Regions from separate parts of the Streptomyces sp. NPDC051578 genome, predicted to be linked through region 1. Evidence: riboswitches for the same ligand, from Rfam matches in the RefSeq annotation. Region 1 holds a riboswitch; the other holds the start of a gene.
What was found. Region 1 has a riboswitch for S-adenosylmethionine ahead of ACIA6C_RS01650 (aminotransferase class V-fold PLP-dependent enzyme). Riboswitches for the same ligand answer to the same signal wherever they lie in the genome.
Positions count from the first base shown of each region.

Region 1 (8,846 bases):
GCCCCGAGCAGTCGAAACCGGACGGCCCGGTCGACCCCCACACGTACGGCCGCCCGACCGCGGCCCGGGCCGCCCGCACGGCGGCCGCCGCCCGGGAGGAGGCCGGGACGGCCGAGGACAGGTCGGGCAGCGCGTCGGCGCGGCCCCCCGAGCGCGAGGCCCGCTCGAAGTCGGCCCGCTCCTCGGACGGCATGGCGTCGAGCAGCCGGCGGGCCGCCGCGAGCTTCGCCGTGACGGCCCGCTTGTGCTCCGCGACGTCCGAGCGCAGCGCCTCCAGCTCGGCCAGCTTCACGGAGGCCTCCTGGCGCTCCTGGGCGATCCGGCGCTGTTCCTCGCGCAGTTCGCCGAGTTGCCGGGCCTGGCGGCCGCTGAGCCGGTCGAGCACGGCGGCGTTGTCGAGGTAGCCGTCGGGGTCCTCGGACAGCATCAGCGCGAGGGCGGGGTCGAGGCCGCCGGAGCGGTACTGGGCCCCGGCGAAGGCGCCGAGTACGTCGCGCATGGTGTTGATGCGGTCCTGGCCCCGGGCCACCGCGTCCTGGGCCCGGCTGATCTCGGCGCGGAGCTTGCCGGCCTTCTCGTCGGCCTCGTTGTAGCGCTCGGTGGCCTGCTCGGCCTCCTCGAAGAGCCGGTCGACCTGGGCGCGGGCGCCGGCCGGGGGGTCCTGCGGGAGGGCCGGTGCCGCGCTCGCGACCGCTCCCGTGAGGGCGACGGCGGCGCCGGCCGCGGCGGTGGTGAAGGCGGTGAGCTTGGTGCTCCGGTCGAGGCCGGTGAGCCCCGGCCGGCGATGGGACGCCACGTGAAACCGCTCCCTTGCGCTGCGCGCAGCCCGGGTCCGCCCCCCGTGGACGGCCGTGTGCCGGGTTCCGCGCTGGCAGACAGTAGCCGCAGCCGCGGGGCGCCGGACACGTCCGTCCGGGGGCACGCACGGCGACGCCCCGCCGGAGACGCAGGTCACCGGCGGGGCGCGGGGTCAGGGCGGGGCCGCGTGATTCGCCCGGATGGGCGGTGTACGGCGCGTCCCGGGGGTGTGCGGTACGCGGCTCAGCCGACGCGGACGCCGAACTGGAACGGCATGTTGTCCATCGACTCGTACCGGATGCCCGCGTCGGGGTTCGCCGCGTGGAACACCTGACCGTTGCCCGCGTAGAGCCCGACGTGGTGCAGGTCGCTGTAGAAGAACACAAGGTCGCCCGGCTGGAGTTGACTCCGGCCGATGCGCGTGCCGTCGTTCACCTGCGTGAAGGTGGTGCGGCTGATGCTGACGCCCGCCTGCGCGTACGCCCACTGGGTGAGTCCCGAGCAGTCGAACCGGTCCGGACCCGTCGATCCCATGTGGTAGCTCGCGTAGTCCTTCGTCTCGGCGGCGGCGAGTGCGGCGGCCGCCCGGCCCGAACCCTTGACGTTTCCGGCGCTCTTGGCCGCACTGCTGCTGGACTTGTCGTTCTCGTCCTTGAGCGCCGCCCGGTCCTGCGCGCTGAGGCTGTTCAACTGGGCCTGCGCCTCGGCGAGCTTGTCCTGCGTGGCCTTCTTCTGCTCCCCGAGCACCTTGCGGGTGGCGTCGAGGTCCGCGAGCTTGCCTGCGGCCTCCTGGCGCTGCTGCGCGAGGGCACGCTGCTTGGCCTGGATCCTGCCGACGGCCTCGATCTGCTTGTCGCTCAACTGCTGGAGCGTGGAGGCCTTGTCGAGGTAGCTCTGCGGGTCGTCGGAGAGGAGCAGGGTGAGGGACTGGTCGATGCCGCCGGTGCGGTACTGCGCGCTGGCCATCGAACCCAGCGTGTTGCGCATGTCGTTGAGTTCGAGCTGGCCGCGCGCCACCGAGTCCTGGAGCTGCGCGATCTCCTTCTCCAGCTTGTCCTGGCGGTCCTTGGCCCCGTTGTACTTCTCGGTGGCCTGTTCCGCCTCGCCGTAGAGGGTGTCGACCTTCGCCTTGACCTCGTCCTTGCTCGGCTGCCCCGGAGCGGCGCTCGCCGCCTGGGAGGTGAGCGCGACGGTGGCCGCGGCGAGGGCACTGAGCACGGACACGCGCGTGCGGGTGGGCTGCTTGGGTCGACGGTGGGACGCCACGAAGGCGAGCTCCTTCTTCCTCCGGCCGCCGATGGGGTCTTCACACACGGCGGCAGCACCTCCGCCGTCACCCCGAATGAGTGACCTACCGCACGAAGGTTTGAGCAGACCCTAGTGACCTCTCTGTGATCACTTCAAATCCCCGGGAGCAAAAAATCGCCCCTTCAACGACTTCTTCACACACAGGCCACGCTGGGTGCGGGGGAGTTGACAGTGCGTTCCCTCGACGCAGCGCCAATTCCGACATCGGGGACGCCAGTTGGCAAGATGCCCGAATACGCCGCATCAAGGACGGGAACCTACGAAACGCGCGAAAGCCGCTTGAGCAGCAAGGCGGACGTAACGGGACGGGCCCCGGACTTGGCCACCCCGTCCGCGACCTCCCGGTCGGTGGACACCACGACCACCGGACGGCCGGGCGGCTCCGCCCGCACCAGCTGGCGGATCAGCTCGTCCGCCGTCACCCCCGCCTTGGAGAACAGCACGCGCACCCCGCGCGGCGGCGCGAGCAGCACCGGGGCGGCGAGCTCCGCGCCGTCGAAGACGCAGGTCATCTCCGCGCCCGTCTGGGCCGCCAGCATCGACAGACCGCCCAGCAGCCGCAGCCGCTGCTTCTCCAGCGGCATCGTGGGGTAGCCGGTCTTCGTCACGTTGTAGCCGTCGACCACCAGGTGCGCCTGGGGCAGCGCCAACAACTGGTCCAGCAGCGCCGGATCGGTCTCGGACAGGGCGCGTGCCGCGATGTCCTTCGGCGTCATCCGGCCCGGCTCCACCGCGTCCACCGTGTCGGCCGGGCGCGTCGAGACCGGCGGCAGCGCCAGTTCGCGGCGCAGCCCGGCGGCCGCGTCGAGAACGGTGTCCAGCAGCAGCCGCAGCCGCATGTCCTCGATGCTGCGTCCCTCCCGGGTGGCCCGGCGCGATGTCTCCAGTGCCGACTCCACCTCCGCCAGGCGGGACTTGAGCCGGCGGCTCTCGCTCTCGGCGGCGGCGACCCGGGCGGCCGCGTCACCGCGGATGCCGTCGACCTCGGCGGTCAGTTTGCGCAGGGCCGCCTCGCCCCGCTTGACGTCGCTCTGAGCGCTGCGCAGCTTGCGGTGAAGCGATTCCGCTTCCTTGCGGGCGGCGTCGAGCTCGGCCCGTACCTGCTCGCCGCCCGAGCGCTGCGTCTCGCGCGCGTGGGCCAGTTCCTCGCGCAGCCGCTCCAGCTCGCGCCGGGTCTCGTCGCCGACCCGTTCGGCGTCGGCCCGCTGGACCTCCTCGCCGGCGGCGGCGACGAGCTTGACCCAGCCGGAGGGCCGCAGGATGTACGCGGCGGCGGCCACGTCCAGCGGGTCGGCGGCGGCGGGCGGCGCCCCGCACTCCAGCGCCCCGGCCAGTTCCGCCTGGGCGTCGCGGAGCTTCTCGGCGACGCGCCCGCGGAAGACGGCGTCCGTCTCCACCGCCGCGGCCATCGCGTTCCCGGCGAACTTGGCGCGCCGGGTCGGGGTGAACCGGGCGTACTGGCGCAGCTGCGCGGGCAGGTCCGCGACCGTCAGGCCGCCGAAGGCGTCCGAGACGAGCGCGATGACCCGGCGCCGCACGCCTTCCGGCAGCGGGCGGTCGAGCACCTCCGCGGCGTCGCCGGCCGCGTCGGCCGGCTCAGCGCCGCTTGCTGGCTCCACAATCCGTCACCCCTACCGTGATCTACTGTGGGCCCGGCTCCCGTCAGGAGTCCGTGCCCGGCCTGTCCACGAGCTCGATCTGGTCCACCGCGTTGCACCAGCGGCAGCGGACCGACTCGATGGTCTCATTGACCACCTCGCGCTCCTCGACCTTGGGCTCCCCGGCGAGGTCCAGGTGGACGTACTCCACGACCTTCGACGAACGGGTGACGTCGAAGCGCGTGAGGTTGCCGCACAGGGTGCAGCGCCACCGTGTGGTGTCGGTCGGCAGGGGAACCGTCATCAGGCCGCTCTCTCCTTCGTAGCTGATTCAATTAAAGCCGCCCGCCGGGGCCGTCGGGGGCCGATGGCACCTTCGGCGGACCGCAGCACGTAACCCTACGGCCTGGCACCACCCGCACGGGGGCTGTGCTGCGTCATGCTCTGTCCCATGATCGTAAGGTGGCAGGCCCTCGCCGAGGCCGTGCGGGAGGCCGTGCGGGGCCCGGTGGTCACCCGCGCGCTGATCGCGGGCTGCTGTGTGGTGTTCGTCGTCGGCCCCGCCTCCGGGCTGAATCCGGACTACGGGACGGGCGACCTGCTGCTGGAGACGGGGACGGCCTACTTCCGGCGCTGGGGCGTGGTCCCGGACGAGCTCTTCGCGGGGACGCCCCGGGCGCTGCTCACCCCGCTGACGGCACTGTTCGTGCACGGGAGCTGGCTGCACCTGCTCGGCAACATGCTCTTCCTCCACGTGTTCGGCGCGATGGCGGAGGAGCGGATGGGCCGGGCGGCGTTCCTGCTCTTCTACGTCGTCACCGGCTACCTGGCGCTGGCGGCCTACGCGGCGGCGAACGCCACCTCGGACCAGACGCTGGTCGGCGCCTCGGGGGCGATCTCGGCGGTGCTCGGGGCGTTCCTGTGCCTTTTCCCGCGGGCGCGGGTGACGAGCCTGTTCCCGTTCCTGTTCTTCCTGCCACTGCGGTTCCCCGCATGGATCGTACTGATGTTCTGGTTCGTCCTGCAGTGGCTGGCGGCGCACCGGGCCGCGAGCGGGCCGGGCGTCGCATACCTGGCCCACGTGGTGGGCTTCTCGCTCGGGTTCGCCTACGCCTGGGTGCGGTATCGGCGTGCGACTAGAGTGAGGCGACCAGCGACGGCCAGCGAGGGAGACAGCCAACCGTGATCACCGCGATCGTGCTCATCAAGACCAGCGTGGACCGGATCCCCGAGATCGCCGAGTCCATCGCGCAGCTGGACAGCGTCAGCGAGGTCTACTCCGTCACCGGCACCTACGACCTCATCGCGCTGGTCCGCGTCGCCCGCCACGAGAACCTGGCGGACATCATCCCGGGCCGCATCAGCAAGATCCCCGGCGTCGAGGCGACGGACACCCACGTCGCTTTCCGCACGTACTCCCAGCACGACCTGGAAGCCGCGTTCGCCATCGGCCTCGACGCGTAGTCCCCGGCCGGGGGTCCACCCGAACCCGGGCCGTTGCCCCGGGCCCCCCGGGCCCGCCTCACAGCTCCGGCAGGCTCTCCCCCGGCCGGGCCGCTCGGCCTTCGGCCAGCCGGAACAGGTATCCGCGCAGGTAAGCGCCGAGGTCCCCGTCGATGTGCGCGACGTACGCCCGGGCTCCACAGGCGGCGTCGTTCATCCAGTCGCTCGGGGCGGTCGCCCAGGGACCCCACCCGGCCCCCGTGGCCCACTCCCGCACCCGGGCCCGGTCCCGCCACCAATCCCGGACCAGCTCCGGGGTCCAGTGGGCGTCGCCGTCACCCCCGTACGCCCCGAAGGGCTCGCATTCGGCGGCGCAGGTCAGCGCATGGACCTCCGCGGGAGTCCGGGGCTGGCGGTACACGAACTCGCTCCCGTAGCCGTCGTCGTACATGACGTGGTCCGGCGCGCACTGCCGTCCGGTGAGGCAGTTGTCGGAGTCGGCCGCGTAGAACGGGCCCGGAACGCTGCGCCAGTCCCGCTGCTCCCAACCATCGGGGGCCGGCGCGGACCAGTCCCGGCTCACCCGGTCGCCCCGCCACAGCGGATGCGGCTGCCCCACCAGCGCCCGGACGGTCGGTATCGGATCCCAGTACGTCATGCGGCGCAGCGTACGCCGCCCGGCGTCGGCGGACGGAGCCCGTCAGGAAACCGGCACGCGGAGCCCGTCAGGAAACCGGCACGCAGCGGCCTTCCTCGGTGCGGTAGCTCCACTTCGCGCCGTCCGCGACGAGCTCGCGGACCGCGCGGACGAAGCGGTCGACGTGCTCGTCGGGGGTTCCGGCGCCGAAGCTGACGCGGATCGCGTTCAGCGTGGGGGTCCCCCCGGCCGAAGGCTGGGGGGGCTCGCCCGGCGCCGCCTCCGGCGCTCCGCATTCGCCCTGGGCCTGCGGCTCGCCCCCCAGCAGCGTCCGCACCAGCGGGTGGGCGCAGAACAGGCCGTCGCGGACGCCGATGCCGTACTCGGCCGACAGCGCGGCGGCGAAGTGCGAGCTGTTCCAGCCGTCCACCACGAACGAGATCACGCCGACCCGCGGGGAGTCGTCCCCGAACAGCGACAGCACACGGACCGCCGGGACCTCCGCCAGGCCGTCCCGGACCTTCGCGATCAGGTAGCGCTCCCGCTCGACCAGTCCCTCGAAGCCCGCCTCGGTCAGCGCCCGGCAGGCGGAGGCGATGGAGTAGACGCCGATGACGTTCGGGGAGCCGGCCTCGTGCCGCGCGGCCGTGGTGTGCCACTCGACGTCCACGCCCCCGTCCTCGCGCCGGGCCACCTTCCGCGAGGCGCCGCCCCCGGCCAGGTACGGCTGCCCCTCCTGGAGCCAGTCGGCCCGCCCCGCCAGCACGCCCGAGCCGAACGGCGCGTACAGCTTGTGCCCCGAGAAGGCGACCCAGTCCACGTCCAGCTCCCGCACCGAGACGGGGTGGTGCGGCGCCAACTGGGCGGCGTCCAGCACGATCCGCGCGCCGTGGGCGTGCGCCGCGGCGGCGAGTTCCCTCACCGGCCACAGCTCGCCGGTGACGTTGGACGCGCCGGTGACGCAGACCAGCGCCGGGCCGTAGGGGTCCCGCGCGGCCAGCGCCCGCTCCAGGGTGGCGACGGCCTCGTCCGGGGTGCGCGGCGCGTCGAGGTAGGTGACCCGGGCGTCGCCCCACGGCAGCAGCGAGGCGTGGTGCTCGGTCTCGAAGACGAAGACCTGGCAGCCGGCCGGGAGCACGGCCGCGAGCAGGTTCAGCGAGTCCGTGGTGGACCGGGTGAAGACCACCTGGTCGGCGGGGCGGCAGTCCAGGAACTCCGCGACCGCGACCCGGCTCTGCTCGAACAGGTCGGTGGACAGCTGCGAGAGGTATCCGGCGCCGCGGTGCACGCTGCCGTAGTACGGGGCGTACGCGGCGACGTCGTCCCAGACCCGCTGGAGCGCCGGCGCGCTGGCCGCGTAGTCGAGCGCCGCGTAGCTGACCTCTCCGCCGGTGACGAGGGGGACGGTGACGTCCCGGCCGAGCACGGGCAGCGGCTCGGCACACAGGACGCGGTCGGCGGTGGCATTGGGGGACGCGGGTGCGGATGCGCATGCGGACATGGCGGTATCTCCCGGAGGCAGGGCGGAATGGCTTCGGTGTCTGCCCGTACGCGGGTACGGCTCTGCGGCCGTCCGGGGTACGGGGGTGCCTCGGAGGTGCGGGTACGCGGAAGGAACCCTGTGTCCGAGGGTGAAGAAGGGGCGGAGACGCCCTATCGCATTCGCTTGCTCATGGAAAACGCTCCTCGACAACCAGGATCCCCGGTTTCGAGGGATCCGCGCTTGCCGTAGACCTCACTGCCTACGGCCTGGTCATCACCCGGGGCACCCCGCCACGGAAGGAGGGTTGCCGGACAGCGAGCCGGGGCCAAAACGCTGTCACTCGTGACCTGGTCAGCATCCTGCCACAAGATCCCCCGCGCGCAAGACCCCGGTCCGCATTCCGGACCGGGGCCCGTCGCCGTACGGGGACCTACGCGTTGCTGGCCGCGACCCAGCGCTCCAGCGCCGCCCGCGCCGCGCCCGAGTCGATGGACTCGGCCGCACGGGCGATGCCCGCGGCGATCTGCTCCTCCAGCGAGCCGGTGCCGGGATCCAGCGCCACCAGGGCCGCCGCCGAGTTCAGCAGGACGGCGTCGCGTACCGGACCGCTCTCGCCGGCCAGCAGCCGCCGGGCGACGTCCGCGTTGTACGAGGCGTCCTCACCGCGCAGGTCCGCGACGCCCACGATCGGGATCCCGACGTCGTGCGGGTCGAACGCCAGCTCGGTGACGGTGCCCTCGCGGACCCACCAGACCCGCGAGGTGGCCGTCGTGGCCAGTTCGTCCATGCCGTCGTCGCCGCGGAAGACCAGCGCCGAGGAGCCCCGCTCCGCGAGCACCCCGGCGACGATGGGCGCCACCCGGGGGTCGGCCACGCCCGTGGCCTGCGCGCGCACCTTGGCCGGGTTGGTCAGCGGCCCGAGGAAGTTGAAGGTGGTCCGGATGCCCAGCTCCTTGCGGGCCGCCGCCACGTGCCGCAGCGCGGGGTGGAACTTGACGGCGAAGCACAGGGTGATGCCGGCCCGCTCGGCGACCTCCACCACCCGGGCCGGGGTGAGGTTGAGGTTGACGCCGAGCTTCTCCAGCACGTCGGAGGAGCCGCTCGCCGAAGAGGCGGCCCGGTTCCCGTGCTTGACCACCTTGGCGCCGGTTCCGGCCACCACGAGCGCCGACATGGTGGAGATGTTGACCGTCTTGGCGCCGTCCCCGCCCGTGCCGACGATGTCCACCGTCCGGCCCGGGACCTCGATGAGGTTGGCGTGTTCGTACATGGCGCGGACCATGCCGTTGATCTCCGCGACGGTCTCCCCCTTGGCCCGCAGCGCCACCATGAATCCGGCGATCTGCGCGTCCGTGGCCTCGCCGCGCATGATGCGGTCCATGGCCCAGGCGGTGTCGTCCGGGCCGAGGTCCCGGCCGGTGAGCAGGGCGTCGAGGAGACCCGGCCAGCCGCGGGCCGCCACGCTGTCGCCGCCCGCCGGGGTCACAACGTTCATGGTCCGCTCCTGCTGCTCGGGAAAGTTCCACGTCGAATGGGGTGCGGAGCCCAGCCTATCCAGCCCCGGAGACGGCGAAGAGCC
Region 1 is NZ_JBITDH010000001.1:352,272-361,117, forward strand. Features, by position in the region: gene ACIA6C_RS01615 (NlpC/P60 family protein) at 1-796, opposite strand, end outside; gene ACIA6C_RS01620 (NlpC/P60 family protein) at 1,042-2,064, opposite strand; gene ACIA6C_RS01625 (NYN domain-containing protein) at 2,364-3,728, opposite strand; gene ACIA6C_RS01630 (hypothetical protein) at 3,769-4,008, opposite strand; gene ACIA6C_RS01635 (rhomboid family intramembrane serine protease) at 4,156-4,890, shown strand; gene ACIA6C_RS01640 (Lrp/AsnC family transcriptional regulator) at 4,887-5,168, shown strand; gene ACIA6C_RS01645 (ferredoxin) at 5,227-5,805, opposite strand; gene ACIA6C_RS01650 (aminotransferase class V-fold PLP-dependent enzyme) at 5,873-7,285, opposite strand; SAM riboswitch class IV at 7,499-7,615, opposite strand; gene trpD (anthranilate phosphoribosyltransferase) at 7,698-8,762, opposite strand.

Region 2 (8,846 bases), 1.9 Mb from region 1:
CCTGGAGGAGGTCGGCGCGGAGGCGGTGCTGTACGCGGGGGACGACCTGGGGGACCTCGCCGCGTACGCCGCCGTCGAGAAGCGGCGGGCGGAGGGGGTGCCGGGGCTGCTGGTCTGCAGCTCCTCTGAGGTCCCGGAGCTGGCCTCCCGGGCCGACCTGGTCCTCCCGGGGCCGGCCGAGGTCGCCGGCTTCCTCGCCGCCCTCGCCGCGCGGCTCCGCCCCTGACCTCTCGGCCCCGCCGTTTCCGCCCCGCCGGTCGTGGCGCGGTTGCGGCCGGCCCCCGCCAGTCCAGCCTCGCCGGCGTTTGAGGCGCGGGGTGCGGGGCGGAGCCCCGCGGGCCCGGGCGCAGCCCGGGTTGCCGCTGCGCGGAGCCGTCCCCTACCCGCCCTTCCACCGTTCCCCGGGCTCCACCCGGACCCGCGCCTCAAACGCCGGCGGGGCTGGTAGACCGGCTCTGGCCGGGTGACGCCTCACGCGCCGGCGGGGCTGGGGGTGGAGGGGTCAGGGGGACTGGAGGGCGGAGAGTTGGGCCGTGAACCAGGCCGTCGGGGGGAGGGCGGTGGCGGCGGCCGCGAGGCGCTTCGTGCGCTCCGCCCGCTCCGCGTCCGGCATCGCCAGCGCCGCGTGCAACGCCGCCGCCGTCTCCGACACGTCGTACGGGTTCACCGTCAGCGCGTCCGAGCGGAGCTCCTCGTACGCCCCCGCCCCCGTCGACAGCACCAGCGCGCAGCCCGCCTCCGACACCACCGGGATCTCCTTCGCCACCAGGTTCATCCCGTCCCGGACCGGGTTCACCAGCGCCACGTCCGCCATCCGGTACGCCGCCAGCGAGCGCGCGAAGTCGTCCTCCACCGAGACGAGCACCGGCTGCCAGTCCGCCGTGCCCAGCTCCGCGTTGATCTCCGCCGCCAGGTCCCGGACCGCCGCCGTGTACTCCCGGTAGACCGCCAGGTCCTGCCGTGAGGGGTACGCCGACGCCATGTGCACCACCCGCTTCCGCCACTCCGGGTGCGTCGTCAGCAGCTCCCGGTACGCCAGCAGGCCCCGCAGGATGTTCTTGGACAGCTCCGTCCGGTCCACCCGGACGATCGTCTTGCGGTCGCCGGCCTCCGCCCGCAGCCCCGCCAGCTTGTCGTCGACCTCCGGCCGGTGCGCCAGCGCCCGCAGGTCGTCGGCGTCCACGCCCAGCGGGAAGGACCGTACCTCGGTCGTGCGCCTCGGCCACACCGACTCCCGCCGGTGTTCCACGATCCCCTCGCGGACCTCCTCCGCGCTGCCCTCCGCGCCGTCGAACGGCATCGCCGACAAGAACGCCCGCGCCCATTCCCCGGTGTGGAAGCCCAGCAGGTCCGCCCCGAGCATCCCCCAGGTCAGCTCCTCCACCACGTAGCGCGGCAGCATCCGCAGGACGTCGTACGAGGCCCACGGCGTGTGCGTGAAGTGCGCGATCCGCAGGTCGGGGCGCAGCCCGCGCAGCATCCCCGGCACCAGCGCCAGCTGGTAGTCCTGCACCAGCACCGCCGCGCCCTCGCCCGCCTCCGCCGCCAGCGCGTCCGCGAAGGCCCGGTTGTACAGGACGTACGCGTCCCAGCGGCGCCGGAACTCCGCGTCGAAGACGGGCTCGCGCGGGATGTCGTACAGGTGGTGGTGGGTGAACCAGAGCACCGAGTTCGCGATGCCGTTGTAGGCGGCGTCGTACACGGCGGGATCGATGTCCAGCATCCGGACGCCGGGCTCGGAGACGCCCCGCCGCACCGCTTCCCGGTCGCCCTCCGACAGCGCCGCGCAGATCCAGACCGCGTCGGGCTGCTCCGCGAGCGCCGCGGAGAGTCCGGAGACCAGACCGCCCCCGCCGCGCCGGGCGCTGAGGGTGCCGTCGGGGGCGTGGGCGTACGAGAGGGGGCCGCGGTTCGCGGCGACGAGTACCTGGGAAGCCATGCCGCGAACCTAACCCCGTCGCACGCGCCTCAAACCCGCCGCCGCGCCACGCCACACGTCACGTCATGTCACTCGTCTCGTCACATCACGCCACGCGGCGCACCGCGTACTCCTCGATCTCCAGCATCGGCGGCCGCTCCTCGGTGTCCACGGCGTACGTCCGCGCCACGAAGCCCTGCGGGCCCCGTTCGAACTGGGTCAGCGCCGGGCGTATGAGGTGGCCGCGCGAGAGCCGCAGCTGCGCGGTGCGGTAGATCGCCGCGGCCATCCGGCCGAGCGCCTGCCCGTCCTGGTGGCGGTGCAGCCGTACGCCGACGTCCACCTGGGCCAGCGCGTCCAGCCCGACCGTGTGCAGCGCGTCCACCAGCAGGCCCAGCTCCACGCCGTAGCCGACGGGGAAGGGGAGACGTTCCAGCAGCGAGCGCCGTACGGCGTACTCGCCGCCCAGCGGCTGGACGAACCCGGCCAGCTGCGGCCAGTGCAGGTTCAGCAGGGGCCGGGCCACCAGTTCCGTGACGCGGCCGCCCTGCCCCGGCGCGTCGCCCAGCGGCCGGTCGTACATGGCCTTGACGAACTGCACGTCGGGTTCGGTCAGCAGCGGGCCGACCATGCCGGAGACGAACGCGGAGGAGAAGTCCCGCAGGTCGGCGTCCACGAAGCAGACGATGTCGCCGGTGGTGGCGAGCAGCGAGCGCCACAGCACCTCGCCCTTGCCGGGCACCGCCGGGAGCCGCGGCAGGATCGCATCGCGGTGCACCACGCGCGCGCCGGCCTTCGCGGCGACCTCCGCCGTACGGTCGCTCGACCCGGAGTCGACCACGACCAGCTCGTCCACCAGGGGGAACGGCAGCCCCTCGATCAGGTCGCGGCGGATCACCTCGACGATCGCGCCGACCGTGGCCTCCTCGTCGAGCGCGGGCAGCACCACGCTGATGGTGGCTCCCGACGCGCGCTTGCGCTCCAGCAGCCGGCCGAGCGGACGGTCGTCGGCTGACCAGGAGCGGTCGGCCAGCCAGCGCTCCACCTCTTCCAGCACTTCGGGCACTCCCGGGATCGATGGGTTCGGGGCGAACGGGGCGGCGGGCGGTTTCGGGCGAAATACGATCCATCTCGCCGTTCGGACGGCTGTCTCAACCACCCGGGCCTTCGGTTACAGTCTTGAACAACGCGAAGGGCCACGGCATGCCGGGGTCCTCGCGTACAAACGCCCGGACGCGCCGCAGAGCGCGCTCCGGTGCCATACCGCTCATCCAGAGGGGCAGAGGGACACGGCCCGTTGAAGCCCCGGCAACCCTCCAGTCGGTTCTCGCGATCGCGCATACAGCGACGTCAGCGAGGTCCCCGGCTAGGGAAGGTGCCAATTCCGTCTCATGGCGAAGTGCGCCATGGGGAAGATGAGGAGAAAGGGCCTCGCCATCATGGCTGCACCATCTGTCGCCACCTCTGCCGCTTCCACCGGCACCTCCGTCGATCTCGGACCCGCCACCGGACTGTCCTGCCGCGAATGCGGAACCCGCTTCGAGCTCGGCCCGATCTTCGCCTGCGCCGAGTGTTTCGGACCGCTCGAAGTCGCATACGACCTGCCGACCGGTGACCCGGAGGCGCTGCGCGCCGCGATCGAGGCGGGCCCCGACAACATCTGGCGCTACGCGCCGCTGCTGCCCGTCCCGGCGGACGTGGCCTCCAAGCCCAGCCTGAACCCGGGCTTCACCAAGCTCGTGGACGCGGCCAACCTGGCCAAGGAGCTCGGCGTCACCGGCAAGCTCTACGTCAAGGACGACTCCGGCAACCCGACGCACTCCTTCAAGGACCGCGTCGTCGCCATCGCCGTGGAGGCCGCCCGCGCGTTCGGCTACACCACGCTCTCCTGCTCCTCCACCGGCAACCTGGCCGGCGCCGTCGGCGCCGCGGCCGCCCGGGCCGGCTTCCGTTCCTGCGTGTTCATCCCGCACGACCTGGAGCAGGGCAAGGTCGTCATGGCCGGTGTCTACGGCGGCGACCTCGTCGGTATCGAGGGCAACTACGACGACGTCAACCGCTTCTGCTCCGAGCTCATCGGCGACCCGCTGGGCGAGGGCTGGGGCTTCGTCAACGTCAACCTGCGCCCGTACTACGGCGAGGGTTCCAAGACGCTGGCCTACGAGATCTGCGAGCAGCTCGGCTGGCAGCTGCCCGACCAGATCGTGATCCCGATCGCGTCGGGCTCGCAGCTGACGAAGATCGACAAGGGCCTCCAGGAGCTGATCAGGCTCGGACTGGTCGAGGACAAGCCGTACAAGATCTTCGGCGCGCAGGCCGAGGGCTGCTCGCCCGTGTCGACGGCCTTCAAGGCCGGTCACGAGGTGGTGCGCCCGCAGAAGCCGAACACCATCGCCAAGTCCCTGGCGATCGGCAACCCGGCCGACGGCCCGTACGTCCTGGACATCGCCCGCCGCACCGGCGGTTACGTCGAGGACGTCAACGACGAGCAGGTCGTCGAGGCCATCAAGATCCTCGCGCGGGCCGAGGGCATCTTCGCCGAGACCGCGGGCGGTGTGACCGTGGGCGTGACGAAGAAGCTCATCGAGAACGGGCAGCTCGACCCCTCCCTGACCACGGTCGTCCTCAACACCGGTGACGGCCTCAAGACCCTGGAGGCGGTGGCCTCGGACAGCGGCCAGACCGCCACCATCCGCCCCAGCCTGGACGCGTTCCGCGCCGCCGGCCTGGCCTGAGGCACGACCCACCCCCACCGCTTCCGGAAAGGCAGCAGCGCCATGAGCGTCAACGTCCGCATCCCCACCATCCTGCGCACCTACACCGGCGGACAGGCCGAGGTGCCCGCCGAGGGCGCGACCCTCTCCGAGGTCATCGAGTCCCTGGAGAAGGACCACCCGGGCATCGCGGCCCGTGTCCTGGACGACCAGGGCAAGCTGCGCCGCTTCGTGAACGTCTACGTCAACGACGACGACGTGCGCTTCGAGGGCGGCCTGCAGACGCCGACGCCGGCCGGCGCCGGAGTCTCGATCATCCCCGCCGTGGCCGGCGGCTGCTGACGCCCGGTTCCCCGGTCGCAGTCACGTGTAGTCACACCTGAATTACCCCCTCCGCTAAAAGTGGAGGGGGTAATTCTGCTTGGTTGGGCGCGGTAGAGTTGGGGAAGTCCCCTCCGCTGTTCTTGCCCGCCGCATATGAGCGGGCCGCCGGAGGGTTGACATTGAGTCAACATGCGCGTCTGGTATGGGCCTTTGGTGACGGATGTCGGGCCCGAGTTGCCCGGGAATATGCCTACTTTTCACGTGATTTCCGTATTCCTTCTTGTCCAGAATTCTCGTCGGAATGACCTGTTGCAGACAGCACCGGTGCGGATACATTCAGCCGCGGTCGAGGCGTTCCGGCGCAAGTTCTGACCCGGGTCCGCGAAGTGCGGTCCTGCGCAAGGGCCAGTAATAGGGGAGTTAGGCATGGCTCAGGGCACCGTCAAGTGGTTCAACGCGGAGAAGGGCTACGGCTTCATCGCGGTCGACGGTGGTGCGGATGTGTTCGTCCACTACAGCGCCATCCAGATGGACGGGTACCGCACCCTTGAAGAGGGTCAGCGGGTCGAGTTCGAGATCTCGCAGGGCCAGAAGGGTCCTCAGGCGGACATGGTCAAGCTCGCACTCGGCTGACCCGGCGCGATCGACCACCGACGCAACAGGTCTTCAGACGCCCTGCGTCCTTGAGGCGTCAGGCGCACGAGGGGCCCACATCCCGGACAGGGGATGTGGGCCCCTCGTGCGTCCCCGGCCGGGTCTTGGCCCGGCGTTGCCGAAGCCGCTTGCACTCGACGGGGTCGAGTGCTAATCATTGGCGTTAGCACTCTCCAGGTGAGAGTGCTACTGAAACGAGGACCGGGTCGGTGAGGCCCGAGGGTCCGGCGGGAAGGAACCGCCGGGCTCGCAGGCCGTCCGTCGCGGGCGCGGACGCGGTCCAGGAGCAATCCACCCCAGTCCTGGAGGACCACTTCAGATGGCCAAGATCATTTCGTTCAACGAGGAGGCCCGGCGCGGTCTCGAGCGTGGCATGAACCAGCTCGCCGACGCCGTCAAGGTCACCCTTGGCCCCAAGGGTCGCAACGTCGTCCTTGAGAAGAAGTGGGGCGCCCCCACGATCACCAACGATGGTGTGTCCATCGCCAAGGAGATCGAGCTCGAGGACCCGTACGAGAAGATCGGCGCCGAGCTGGTCAAGGAAGTCGCCAAGAAGACGGACGACGTCGCGGGCGACGGTACGACCACCGCCACCGTGCTGGCCCAGGCGCTCGTCCGCGAGGGCCTGCGCAACGTGGCCGCCGGCGCCAACCCGATGGCCCTCAAGCGTGGTATCGAGAAGGCCGTCGAGGCCGTCTCCGCCGCCCTGCTCGCGCAGGCCAAGGATGTCGAGACCAAGGAGCAGATCGCTTCGACGGCCTCCATCTCCGCCGCCGACACCCAGATCGGCGAGCTCATCGCCGAGGCCATGGACAAGGTCGGCAAGGAAGGCGTCATCACCGTCGAGGAGTCCCAGACCTTCGGTCTGGAGCTCGAGCTCACCGAGGGCATGCGCTTCGACAAGGGCTACATCTCGGCGTACTTCGCCACCGACATGGAGCGTATGGAGGCGTCGCTCGACGACCCGTACATCCTGATCGTCAACTCCAAGATCGGCTCGGTCAAGGACCTGCTGCCGCTCCTGGAGAAGGTCATGCAGTCCGGCAAGCCGCTGCTGATCATCGCCGAGGACGTCGAGGGCGAGGCCCTGTCGACCCTGGTCGTCAACAAGATCCGCGGCACCTTCAAGTCCGTCGCCGTCAAGGCCCCGGGCTTCGGCGACCGCCGCAAGGCCATGCTCGGTGACATCGCCATCCTCACGGGCGGCACCGTCATCTCCGAGGAGGTCGGCCTCAAGCTGGAGAACGCCGGTCTCGACCTGCTCGGCCGCGCCCGCAAGGTCGTCATCACCAAGGACGAGACGACCATCGTCGACGGCGCCGGTGACAGCGACCAGGTCCAGGGCCGCGTCAACCAGATCCGCGCCGAGATCGAGAACTCCGACTCGGACTACGACCGCGAGAAGCTCCAGGAGCGCCTCGCGAAGCTGGCCGGCGGCGTGGCCGTCATCAAGGCCGGTGCCGCGACCGAGGTCGAGCTCAAGGAGCGCAAGCACCGCATCGAGGACGCCGTCCGCAACGCGAAGGCGGCCGTCGAAGAGGGCATCGTCGCCGGTGGTGGCGTGGCCCTGCTCCAGGCCTCCTCGGTCTTCGAGAAGCTGGAGCTCACCGGTGACGAGGCGACCGGCGCCAACGCCGTGAAGCTCGCGCTGGAGGCCCCGCTCAAGCAGATCGCCGTCAACGGTGGTCTCGAAGGCGGCGTCGTCGTCGAGAAGGTGCGCAACCTCCCGATCGGCCACGGTCTGAACGCCGCGACCGGCGAGTACGTCGACATGATCGCCGAGGGCATCATCGACCCGGCGAAGGTCACGCGCTCCGCGCTGCAGAACGCCGCGTCCATCGCCGCGCTGTTCCTGACCACCGAGGCCGTCATCGCCGACAAGCCCGAGAAGGCCGGCGCCGGCGCGCCGGGCGGCATGCCGGGCGGCGACATGGACTTCTGATCGGCCCCGGCTGATCGGCAGTCCGCACCACGCTCCACGTTCCGAGGGCGGCACCCCCCACCGGGGGTGCCGCCCTCGGGCGTTCCCGGCCGCGCCCGCGCCCGCGCCCTCGTCCGCCCGCGCCCTCGTCGTCCGCGCCCCCGCCGCGTACGTCCTTGCCCGGCACTCGGGACGCGACCGCATCCTGCGGGCCGGTCTGGTTGACTCGGGGTATGAGCGAGAGCAGCGGAGCCGGCGGGCCCTTCGTGAAGATCTGCGGGCTGCGGACCGGGCGGGACGTCGAGGCGGCCGTGGAGGCCGGGGCGGATGCCGTGGGGTTCGTCTTCGCCGCGGGAAGTCCCCGGACCGTCGACGCCGCCACCGTGCGGGGCCTCGTCGGGCGAGTGCCGGCGGGGGTGCTCACCGTCGGGGTGTTCCGCGGGCAGTCCGTGGAGGAGGTGCGGCGGCTGACGCAGGAGAGCGGGGTGCGCTCCGTACAGCTCCACGGCGACGAGGGCCCCGAGTACTACGAGGAACTGCGCGCGCAGGGGCGGACGCTGATCCGCGCCACCGCCACCGCCGTCGCCGCCGCCGGGGAGTACGGCGAGGACCTGCTGCTGCTCGACGCCCCCGACCCCGGCTCCGGCAAGCCGTGGAACTGGGGCTCCGAGGAGTTCACCGCGCCCCGCGGCCGCTGGCTGCTGGCCGGGGGCCTCGACCCCGCCAACGTCCGGGCGGCGCTGGAGGCCACCGGCGCCTGGGGCGTGGACGTCTCCAGCGGCGTCGAGCGGGAGCGCGGGGTGAAGTCACCGGAGCTCATCCGCGCGTTCCTGGCGGCAGCGCGCGACCGCAGTCGCTGAACGCAACCGCCCGGCTACGCTGGGCGATGAATCCGGCATGGCTCGCTCCGCCTGCGGGCAGACACTCTGCATGACCACGGATCTGCTCGGCTGGCTGGGACGCCTGACCTCCCGCCTCGCCCCGGGAGGCGGTGGCGGAGCGGCGGTTCCCGGGCCCCGCCGCGCCCCCGTCTTCACCGCCGACTTCGCCTCCCCCACCCAATGGGTGGCCGGCCGTTCCTGGGCGTATCCCGACGGCGGCCCCGTCAACCCCGGCGACAACAAACTCGACTACCTGGTGGAAGACCCCGCGTACAGCCGCAGCGGTGTCTTCCGCGCCACCCGCCGCCCCGACGGCAACTGGGATACCGGCCTGCTCACCACCGAGGGCAGCGACGAGGGCTTCATGGTGCGTACCGGCGACGTGCTGGAGGCCCGGGTGCGGCTCCCCGCGGAGCTGGGGGCCTGGCCCGCGA
Region 2 is NZ_JBITDH010000001.1:2,300,653-2,309,498, reverse strand. Features, by position in the region: gene otsB (trehalose-phosphatase) at 1-226, shown strand, start outside; gene ACIA6C_RS10475 (trehalose-6-phosphate synthase) at 503-1,939, opposite strand; gene ACIA6C_RS10470 (glucosyl-3-phosphoglycerate synthase) at 2,025-2,975, opposite strand; SAM riboswitch class I at 3,183-3,340, shown strand; gene thrC (threonine synthase) at 3,358-4,653, shown strand; gene ACIA6C_RS10460 (MoaD/ThiS family protein) at 4,696-4,974, shown strand; gene ACIA6C_RS10455 (cold-shock protein) at 5,383-5,589, shown strand; gene groL (chaperonin GroEL) at 5,930-7,552, shown strand; gene ACIA6C_RS10445 (phosphoribosylanthranilate isomerase) at 7,765-8,391, shown strand; gene ACIA6C_RS10440 (beta-glucanase) at 8,462-8,846, shown strand, end outside.
Region 2: another riboswitch for S-adenosylmethionine. It lies ahead of thrC (threonine synthase); the one in region 1 lies ahead of ACIA6C_RS01650 (aminotransferase class V-fold PLP-dependent enzyme).